Regions from separate parts of the Desulfatibacillum aliphaticivorans DSM 15576 genome, predicted to be linked through region 2. Evidence: riboswitches for the same ligand, from Rfam matches in the RefSeq annotation. Region 2 holds a riboswitch; the other holds the start of a gene.
The links. Region 2 has a riboswitch for cobalamin ahead of G491_RS28995 (hypothetical protein). Riboswitches for the same ligand answer to the same signal wherever they lie in the genome.

Region 1 (5,527 bases), on a different contig from region 2:
GGCGGTAATAATCCCTACGGGCATTTCCGTGGGATGCACGGCGGTCCTGGCAACCAGATCGCATAAAGTCAGCACGCCGCCTCCCAATAAAAAAGATGCGGGCAAAACAACTCTATGGTCATAGCCTGACAGGCGGCGGACTGCGTGAGGAATCACCAGCCCCACAAAACCTATGGGGCCTGCCAGGGATACGGCTGCGGCCGTAGCCAGTCCTGCGCCCAGGAAAACCATTCTTTGGACGCGTTGCACGTCAACGCCCCTTCCATGTGCCATATCCTCGCCAAAAGCAAGCTGATTCAGCGAATTGGCCTGCATAAAAACCATGAGCAGGCCGGGAATGAGAAAAGGCGTGAGAGAAACCAGATCCTGGTAGCCCACCACGTCCAATCCGCCCATCATCCACCGGTCCATAGCCACCAATTGGTGAGGATTCACCAGATAGCGTATCAACAAAATGGCTGCGCCGCAAAGAATATTAAAGGTCACCCCGGCCAACAGGATGGTGTTCATGGAAATTCCCGTAGGCCTTTGGGCCAGCCAATACAGGCCGGCGATGCAGAACATGCATCCCGCCAGGCTTAAAAACTGGATGGATGTGAACGGCCCGAAATGAAAAAACATGCCCGGAATGGATATGGCGGCTACGGCGCCCACAGCGCCTCCGCCTGCGATTCCCAGGATGTACGGCTCGGCCAGCACGTTTTTCAGCACTACCTGGAGTGCGGCGCCCACCACGCCCAAAGTTCCGCCTACGATAAAGGCGAGCAACACTCTGGGCAGGCGATGATAGACAAAAATGTCCGCGTCCACATTGGGGGCGTTATGAAAAAGGCCGTTCATGACATTGGTCATATTCAGGGTTTCGCCTCCTAAAAAGGGCGAGATGAAGAAAATGGCGCCCGCCCCAATGGCGTAGATTGCGATAATGCCGTAAAATTGCCGGGAGGTGAGAATCCTGGTCATCTGCCCTCCCCTTTTTCGCCTGTAAGTCCGGGCGCGGGAAAAACCACCGGGACGTCCAGCGTCGGATGCTGCATGACCTCGATGCCCGGGCCGTAGGCCTCGCCCAGGACCTTGGGGGTAATGATTCGCCGCGGGCTTCCCTCCTGCACAATCGCCCCGTCGCGCATGAGCGTGAGGGTGTGGGCGAAGACCGAGGCGATATTCAGATCATGAGTCACCACGCCCACGGCCATGCCGCCTTTGACCAGTTGATCCAAAAGTTGAAAAAAGCTGACTTCGTGGTGCATGTCCATGGCGCTGGTGGGCTCGTCAAGCAGAAGCACCCGAGGCTCCTGGGCCAGCACCGAGGCAAGGACAACCCTTTGGCGTTCTCCGCCGGAAAGATTGGTGAAAGAACGATCCTTCAGGTGGGTTGTACGGGTTTGCGCCAGGCAATTTTCCACAATGGCCAAGTCGTTGGAATCCAGAAATCCGGCGCCGCGAAGCCTGGCGAATCGTCCCATGGAAACCACTTCGCCCACCGTGTAATCCAGATGGGTCTGGACGTGCTGAGGCAAGTAGCCAAGCACCTTGGCGCGCTCCCGGTTGGATATGCTTTTCATCTCCCGGCCGTCCAGGACGACCTTGCCGGAGCCCGGCTTGATGACATGGGCGGCCAGCTTCAATAACGTGCTTTTTCCAGACCCATTAGGGCCTATCACGGCTTTGACTTCCCCGGATTTAAACGCAAGGGAGCAGGGTTCCAGACGCCATGGGTTGTCCGGATACTGATAAGTTGCGTTATGCAGGGTCAGCAGTTCCTGGGTCATGTCCGCTATTCTTCTCCGCCAGCCGGATTGGAATGAATGACGTCCGCAATGGCGCGGGCCGCCCGCCCCACTCTGGGACCGGGAACCAAAAGATAATCCTGAGTCATAATATGAATGCGTCCGTTCCTGACGGCGGGCAGGGTTCTCAAAATTGCCCATTCATCTTTCATGCGATCCATTTGCTCTTTGCTAAAGGTTTCGGCCGGGCGCATTTCCAGGATGATGTCCGGGGCCTGGCGAATCAGGCTTTCCTTGGAGACTTCCGGGTAGGCTGTTGGGATGTCCGAAAAAACATTTTCGCCTCCGGCGATTTCCAGCACCTGGCTGACAAAGCTGGTTTTGGAGCAGGTGTAAATGCTGGAAAGGCCGCCCGGCGTTCTTGCCACGCACAAAAAGACTTTTGGTTTGGGCAAGCCTGCGACCTCCTGCTTGATTTCATCCAGTTCCTTGCGAATATTTTCGATCACCTCCCCTGCTTTTTCCTCCTGACCCAGCTTGGCCCCCAGAATGTTGACAGTCTCGGAGATGCTTGCAATGGAGTCCATTTCCGTTTCCATGACGTCGATATTCCGGGAGAGGCAATAATCCTTCACCTTATCCAGCTTGCCCCGAAAAATGACCAGGTCCGGCCGCAAAATAGCGTAACGCTCCATGTTGGGATTCAGGATTCCTCCCACCCTGGGCTTTTCCAGGGCTTCCGGGGGATAGATGCAATAGTCGGAAACGCCGACAATAAGGTCTCCACACCCAATGGCGAAAAGGCTTTCCGTAATACTGGGGCCTAAAGATATGATGCGGGAATATTTGCCAACTCCGGACTGCTCCGCATGGGCGGATAAAACCAGGGTGAACAGAAAGAACAAACATATCGGAATAAGCCGTTTTTTAGGAAAAATCACGCAAACGCTCCAATAAAAAAATCCTTAAGCCTACAACAATAAGGCTTAAGGATTGCACCCTGCTTCTTCATCCTTAAAATGCGACGCCATAAAAGCGTCCTTCTCAGGTCCGTTGCCTCGCAAACCTTTGAAATATATGTCCGGTCGGGTCTTCTGGCTTATGGATCAATCTACCGGCCGCGCCTTCCCGCCGGACTTGAATTCGGCAGTGGCTTTTTGCGGCTTTCGTCCCCACTTACAGCGGCGGGACCACGACGGTTTCTCACCGTCTTCCCCGACGCCCTGTCGGGCTTCCGGACACCTGTATTTATGAGGAGTTATTATAATAATTCCCATCCGTGTCAAGGAGAAAAGCATTTTGGCCTGCCTGGCGGCCCGGCATGCAACAATTTTGCGCATTTTACAAGGATTCGCCTTTTTTTCTGGTCCTGGCGCCTGCACTGGTGGTACAATTTGAGATTAACAGACCCAAACCTCGATTACGTACACAACCTGCCAATAAAGATAGATCGTCTCACATGTTGTGTATTTAGCACTGATAAACGTCAAACGCTCCTTCAGCAGAAAAGTTAAAACCAAATGCAGCCATTGGTTCTGGACCTTAGGACTATATTTATTGTGTTGGGAACAGTTATACTGACCCTCGGATTGTGCATGCTGGCGTATAACGCTATGCGGCGCACATATCCCGGGTTCAGGGAGTGGACCCTGATGACCCTTTTTATGGGCGCAGGCCTGTTGTTGGAGGGATTAAGGGCTGAGGCGATAATATACTCCTCCATGGTCATTGCCAACGGATTGATATGCTCCGCAATGGCCCTTTTTTTCGAAGGCCAAAAAAAATACATGGGGGAATCCTCCCACACCTATATCCATGCCGCCGTCGTCTTTGCCCTGGCAGGAATCAACGAATTTATTTTTTCCGCCGTATACCCCAACAGGGGCGCCAGGGTTTCAATGATATCCCTTGTTTGCGCAGCCTATTTTCTTATGAGCCTGCTTAAGACGGTGCAGGCTTATAAAAGCCGGCCGGAAAAAACTTACGCCCTTTTAATGGGCTTGGAGGTGACGGCCGCAATCCTGCTTATGATCCGGGGGTTGGTGTTCTTGTCCCATCTCGACGCAACCGAACCCATTGTTTTTGAGGACCAGGTCAATGCACTGGTGATGTTTTCCCTCATTGGATTCAGCATCTTTTTTGTTTTCGCCCTGATCCAACTGAATTCCACAAAACTGGAAAGCGATCTGATGGAAATCCAAAAGCTGACCAAGGAAAGCGAAGAGGAATTCAGACTGCTTTCCGAGCAGGCCATCATGAGCATCATCGTGCTGCAGGACGGTATATACAAATATGTCAACGACGCGGCGATCAAGATGTCCGGGTATGAACGGGAAGAGTTCATGCGGATGAACTATCAGGATATGGCCAAGCTGATTCACCCTGATTTTCGAGAATTTGTTATAGAACAGGGCTTAAAAAAGATGACGGGGGAAAAAAACGGCGTCGTTCATCATTACATATACAAACTACTGACCAAACAGGGGGAGGAGCGCTGGGTCGAGCAATACTCCAAATCCGTAATCTGGAAGGGCAAGCCTGCGGATTTTCTAACCCTGATTGACATCACCCCGCAAAAAAAAGCCGAAGAAGAACTGAAAAAACGTGAGGAGCAGTATCGTGCGCTGGTGGAAAACGCCATGGACGTCATCTTCATTGCCCAGGACGAGTACATCAAGTTCAGCAATTCAGCCATTGTACAGGTGTCGGGATATTCCATGGATGAAATCAGCTCCGTCTCCTTTGTGGATCTTATTCACCCCGACGAAAGAGACATGGTCGTGGACAGGCATGTCCGCAGGTCCCGGGGGGAAAGCCTTCCCAGCACCTATTCCCATAGATTCATTACCAAGGACGGCCAGGTCAAGTGGGGGCAGTTGTCCAGCGTACGCGTGGAATGGGAAGGCCGAAACGCCACCTTGAACTTCCTCCGGGACATCACGCATCAAAAGGAACTGGAACAACAGGTTCAGCAGGCCCATAAGCTGGAAGCCATCGGCACCCTATCCGGCGGCGTGGCCCATGAGTTCAACAATTTGCTTTCCATTATTCTGGGCAATGTGGAAATGGCCATGGACGACGTTCCGGCGGATAACGAAGCCATGGAGTTCTTGGAGGAAATCAAGATCGCCTCCAAACGGGGAGAGGAAATCGTCAGGCAGCTGCTTAGCTTCAGCAGGCCGGCCGCGCCGGAAAGAAAGCTGGTGGACATTCCTTCGTCCATCCGGGAGACCATGGGGCTTTTACGGGCCTCCATTCCTTCCTACATCGCCTTTCACGTGGACATTTCTCCTGAGTGCCATAAGGTGTTGGGCGATCCCACTCAAGTCCGCCAGGTAATCATCAATCTGGTCAATAACGCGGCCCACGCCATGGAAGGCGCTTCCGGCGGCCTGGCCATCCGGGCCAGAAACGTGTTCTCCCGCACCGAGGAGATTTTTTTCGACCAGGTTCTACTGCCGGGCGACTACGTGTCCTTGGAGGTTAAAGACAGCGGGCATGGAATCGCCAAAGAGGACCTGGGCCGGATTTTCGACCCCTTTTACACCACCAAGGACGTGGGCAAAGGGTCGGGCATGGGGTTGTCCGTGGTGCAGGGGATTATGAAAGCCCACGGGGGGGGCGTTCGCATTTCCAGCGCTCCCGGAAAAGGCGCCCTGGTGGAGTGCTATTTTCCCTCCGCGGGAAAAGGCGCTCCCTCCGAGCCGCAAAAGCAACAGGAAACCCCCACAGGTACGGAGAGCATCTTATTCGTGGATGATGAGCCCCCCATCGTGGACATGATCAAAGGACGGCTG
Region 2 (5,527 bases):
GAACAAAAGGCTGCTTGCTCTGACCGCCAGGCAAAACGCCAAGTTGAAGGAATTGAACCATGGTCTGGAGGCAAAGGTTGCGGAGCGCACCAAAGAGATTGAGCAAAAGAACCTCCAGCTTTCCGCACTGAACAAGGAACTGGAGTCCTCCTTTCACAATACGGTGCGCTCTTTCGCCTCCCTGCTTCAAATGCAAACGCCCATCCTTGCAGGGCATGGCAGACGGGTAAGCGCCATGGCCCGGGATATGGCCATGGAAATGGGCCTGGAGCAAAATGAGACCACAAATATTGAAATCGCCGCCCTGCTTCATGACATGGCCCGACTGGAAATCGCCAGGGACAAACACCTTGTTCCGGTCTCCCAGTGGTCCCATGAGGACCAGGAGAAATACCGCCAGCACCCGGCCGAAGGGCAGGCCATGGTCCGCCTTATAGGCAAATTGGACCACGTGGGGCTGCTCATCCGGTCGCATCATGAGCGATGCGACGGAAAAGGATTTCCCGACGGCCTGGACAGGTTCTCCATCCCGCTGGGCGCCAAAATTATCGCCGTAGCCGACTATTACGATATGGTTATTCACCTGGAAAAGGACAAGAACGAAGCGGTAATAGCCTACATGAAAAAAAAACCGGGCGCCGGGTCCATGAATAAGCAAATCCTGCTGAAAAAAGCGGCGATTCAATTTATTAAGGAAAACTCCGGCGTCATCTTCGACGCCCTGGCCGTGGAGGCCTTTCTGGCCTGCCTGTCCCAAAAGGGGACCGCCGGCGCCAGGGAAAAGGAAGTAGGCATCAAACAGTTAAAGCCGGGCATGGTCTTGTCGCGGGCCATTTATTCGGCCAAGGGGCAGTATTTGCTGCCCTACGACACGGAGCTTTCCGAAGGGTATATCGTACGGCTGAGAAAAATCGCGGAAGGAGCGGGCTTGGGACCGATCCATGTTCTGCTTAATTAAAAAAATCACCCGTAATCGGGATTTACAGACGGTTGATGAAAGGAACTAGCAATTGCCGAAACAGGATATACTGAAAGATTTGGACAAGATTCTTGATCTTCCCACCCTGCCGGTGGCGGCCATCAAATTCAATCAGATGGTCGCCGATGGCAAGGCATCCATGAAGGACATCAGCGATGCCTTGGGGAAGGATCAGGCTATTGTCCTTAAAATCCTGAAAATGGCGAACTCCGCCTTTTTCGGCCTGCGGAAAAAGGTGGAAACCCTGCAACACGCGGTCGTTATTTTGGGAATAAACACGGTGCGCAACGCGGTGCTGTCCCTGTCCGTCGTGGAATGCTTCAAACCGGGCAAAAGCAATGAAAGCGGCATTAACGCATGGCTTCTTTGGAAACACTCCCTGGCCGTGGCCGTGCTTAGCCAACACCTATCCAAACAAACAAAAATCGCCGCCCCGGACGACTGCTTTGTGGGAGGGCTGCTTCATGACGTGGGCAAGCTGGTCCTGCTCCAGTACTTTTATGGAACCATGGAGAAGATCGTGGAGTCCATGGACGCGAACCAGAGGTCCTTCTCCGTGGCGGAGAGGGAATTCGTCAGTGCAAGCCATGCAATGGTGGGCGGCGCCCTTGCCAAAAAATGGCGGCTTCCCGAAGGCCTGGTCGGGGTTATAAAAAGCCACCATACCATGTCCAGCAGCGCCCCGGACATGGACAGGCTGAAGATGGTTCATGCGGCCGATATCATTGTCAACGGGTACCTGGGCGACTTTATGGGGCATAAATGGCCCCTGAAAGTGCATCCCTCGGTGGAGCCCTTGGTTGCGAAACATCTCAATACGGTTGACGTCTGGTTTTCCGAGGTGGAGCCTCAAATTCAGGAAGCCTACTCTTTTTTCATGGAGGAATAGCGGCTATCATGGAAGAAATTCAACATACCGTTCTTTGCGTGGATGACGAAGTCAACATCCTCCATTCCTTAAAAAGGCTTTTGCGCAGGGAGCCGTACAATGTGTTGACTGCGACAAGCGGGGACGAAGCTCTTAACATCCTGGAAAAGAATGAGGTCCAGCTCATTGTCTGCGATCAAAGAATGCCGGGCATGAGCGGGACCGAGCTTATGTCCCGGGTCAGAGACCTGTATCCCGAAACCATCCGCATCGTTCTCTCGGGCTATTCGGAAATAAAGACCATTACGGAAGCCATCAACAAGGGCCACATCTACAAATTTTTCTTCAAGCCCTGGGACGATGAAAACCTCAAGCTGGAAATCCGCGCCGCCCTGCAGCATTGGGAGCTTATCCGGGCCAACAAGGTGCTGCACGAGCAGGTTATCGGGCATAATCAGGAGCTTTCCCAAATCAATGAAAGGCTGGAGCAACTGGTCTGGGAAAGAACCCAGGAACTGGAGTTCCGAAACCAGGCCCTGGAAGTCTCCCACGCCATCCTGGCGGACATCCCCCTGCCTATCATCGGCATGGACCCGGACGGCTGCGTGGTGCTTATCAACCGCAAAGCCGAGGATCTGAGGGAAGACGGCATCGAACTGCATGTGGACAACCCCATGCGCGGCGTCCTGCCCTCCCAGGCCGCCATGCTTCTGAATCAAGCCATTTTGGAGAACAGCGCCCAATCCATGCAAGGCGTGAAAATCGGCGCCAAAACCTACGACATGAAAATCGTGCCCCTGTCCGGCCAGTTTTCCAACCGCGGATTCATCATCACTCTCTTGGACTAAGAGCGCTCCCCAACGGGATCAAGCGGTATACGCCTCTATCCACTTGGGCGGGGAAATCCTACGCCCTACGGCGGTTCCTATTGTTCGGCAAGGTAAGAGAGGGCGAATAACACATCAGCCAGGGTTATTTTGCCGTCGGCGTCGCGGGTGAGGGATACGGAGGCCGGGGCCCCGGCCAGGATTTGGAGGGCCAGAACGGCGTCGGTCATATCCAGCTTGTCGTCCAGGTTCAGGTCGCCTCCAACAAAGTAATTCATATAGCCCGCCGCTTCCAGGTCGAACCCGGCGCTGGTTTGGGGATTGGTGGGATGCCATGGATCGTAGACCGGATCTCCCGAGGAGTCGGGGCTGGAACCGTCTCCAATAATGTCAATGATACGCACATAAGCGATATAGTCCAAATTCAGAGTCCCGGACAAAATGCCTTGCTGGGCCTCAGGAGTATCCAAATCGTCCAGATCGAAAGGCGTACCGTACCCCACACGGTATTTACTTGCAAAACCGCTAATATTCTCAGGATCAACCGTTAGGATTTCCCATGCAGCCAAGGGGATCTCATTGTCATCTTCATCAAGGGTGAACGGATGCGGCGTAAGGGAGTCATTAGGAAAACGGAAAAAGTGAACTCCATCAGAGGATACTTCTAAATAGGCCAACTCCAAAAAGGTGTCATTCAGTGCATTCTCAAAAATCACGAAATCGGCCCCTTCTCCATTTGTTATAACGGCTGGAAAAAATGAAATGGTTATTTGCCCTCCATTCCCCAAGGAAACAATATCCATCACGGTTCCTAACGCCGGCCCCAGAGCCTTTTCCGGGGTCTTCCAGGTATCAATGACGTCATCTCCATAGACAAGACCGTTATAGCCCGTGGCCCACCCTTTGATGGAGGCGTCGTCCATGGATACGGCTGTGGATCCTACCTCCCCGGCCGCCGGCGCGTAAGGGCCGGCCTGGGCCGCCGAAGCAAGGATTATAGAGGTTGCGGCGATGAGTAAGACAGCGAATATGCGTTTCATAATGCGTCCCAAAATAAAGAGCCCCGCCTGTCGGGAAACAGGCGGGGCCGATAAAGTCCCTGAACATGAAGGCTGCAAGCAAGTGCAGCCTGCCTTATACCCGAAGGCTATCCGGAATCCGGAAAAAGTTACGGCAGGTCTCCTGGCTTGAGAATCATTCTACCGGCCGCGCCTTCCCATTCTTTTTCCATGAGCGGGTAAATACCCGGCGCATTGCTGCGCTTTGCTCAAGGAACGCCCCCCGGCTTGGCGGGGAGCGCTTCAAAAACAGTGGCTTGTGCGGCTTTCGTCCTCTCTCACAGTGGCGGGTCCGCAGCGGATTTGCACCGCTTTCCCTGGAACCGTAACGCCAATTTTCACGGATATTTAAAGCCCTGAGAGTTTTTTTGTCAAGGTGATTCTCCGCTGCGGCGAAAGGCGGCGCCGCTCCGGCTAATCGATCAACTCGGAAATGGTGTGGTTTTTCCTCTTAATGTTTTTCAGGAGTTTGTCATAATGCTGCATGCGGATGACGGACCGGGCGATGAGGTAGACTCCAATCACGGTGAGCGCTCCAAGGATGCAAAACAAAGGAATGACAAAGTGCAGAACATTAAAAAAATCGTAATATTTTGACGTGGCGATTAAAAAACTGAGGACCGTGATGGGAAGGGCCAGGACCGCCACGCCGGATCTCAGCACCGCCAGGGAAGTGCGTTTTTCGGCCAGGATGAGTTGCGCCTCCCCAATGAGGACGGAAATATTCTCCGTACTTTCCGTATTTTCCTGTCCCAATGCGCCCTCCATGGTTAATGCAGCGTTTTTGGAGCTCAAATTAATAACTCAACTTTCGGGAATCAAGTTTTCTTCACATATTTAAGAAATTGCAGCAGGCTATGAGGTATTAAACATCAAAGCCGGCGTCCCAAAAACTCCCTCCCCCTTGACGGGGGAGGGTTGGGGTGGGGGTGATATTGTATGTTATCCCGGATAGTTTCCCCCCCATCCTGTCCTTCCCCCGCCAGGGGGGGAAGGGACCATGACTCTCGGGCTCTGGTATATAGATTGATCTGAGCCGCATACATAAATATTTGATTTCAAAGCACTACTTCCAATCCCGAAAGTTGAATTAATAAATTTTAAGGTCCGGGTAATATTTTTTTGCGCAATCCGGGCAAATGCTATGGCTGAACTGGGCCAGGGAGTGCTGTTGAATATAGCTTTCTATGTTGCTCCAATAGCCTTGGTCGTCCCGAATTTTTTTGCATTGGGAGCATATGGGCAGCATGCCGCTGAGGGTTTTGACGTCAGCCAGAGCCCTTTCCAGCTTGTTGATCAGGTTTTCCTTTTCCCTGCTGGCCAAAACCTGCTCGGTGACGTCCCGGTGCACGCCCACCATGCGAATGGCTTCTCCCCTGCGGTTCCGTTCTATCACCTGTCCCAGGCCGGACACCCAGATCCAGCCCTTTTCCGGGTGCTTGATTCGGCATTCAATGAAGGCTTTGGGAGACGTTCCGTTCAAATGCTCTTCAAGGGCTCTTTTTACGGCGCCTCTTTCTTCGGGATGGACTCTGCTCAGCCACTTCTCGGCTGTGAAAAAATTGGCGTCATCCAGGGACAAGCCGGAAATTTCCATGAATATCTCGTTGGGAAAAAGGCGGTTCAGATCCAGCCTCCAGTCCCACAGCCCAAGGCTTGCTGCTTCGGCGGCCAGCCTGAGACGCTCCTGGTTTTCCTGGAGCGCTGTTTCTATAAGCTTCCGTTTGGTGATGTCCCGAACCATGTGCACTGCGCCGGTGATAAACCCCCGATCATCGAATAACGGGTCGGCGGT

Region 1: it holds a riboswitch for cobalamin, as region 2 does, so the genes downstream of both, G491_RS29920 (ABC transporter substrate-binding protein) here and G491_RS28995 (hypothetical protein) in region 2, are expected to answer to the same signal.

The regions. Positions count from the first base shown of each region.
Region 1 covers NZ_AUCT01000007.1:129,212-134,738, forward strand. Annotated here, with positions in the region: gene G491_RS0107995 (FecCD family ABC transporter permease) at 1-963, opposite strand, end outside; gene G491_RS29915 (ABC transporter ATP-binding protein) at 960-1,772, opposite strand; gene G491_RS29920 (ABC transporter substrate-binding protein) at 1,778-2,671, opposite strand; cobalamin riboswitch at 2,797-2,984, opposite strand; gene G491_RS29925 (PAS domain-containing hybrid sensor histidine kinase/response regulator) at 3,383-5,527, shown strand, end outside.
Region 2 covers NZ_AUCT01000001.1:339,939-345,465, forward strand. Annotated here, with positions in the region: gene nosR (response regulator c-di-GMP phosphodiesterase, NosR family) at 1-958, shown strand, start outside; gene G491_RS28990 (HDOD domain-containing protein) at 1,038-1,868, shown strand; gene G491_RS0101520 (response regulator) at 1,877-2,695, shown strand; gene G491_RS28995 (hypothetical protein) at 2,773-3,714, opposite strand; cobalamin riboswitch at 3,830-4,075, opposite strand; gene G491_RS0101530 (hypothetical protein) at 4,147-4,488, opposite strand; gene G491_RS0101535 (PAS domain-containing protein) at 4,823-5,527, opposite strand, start outside.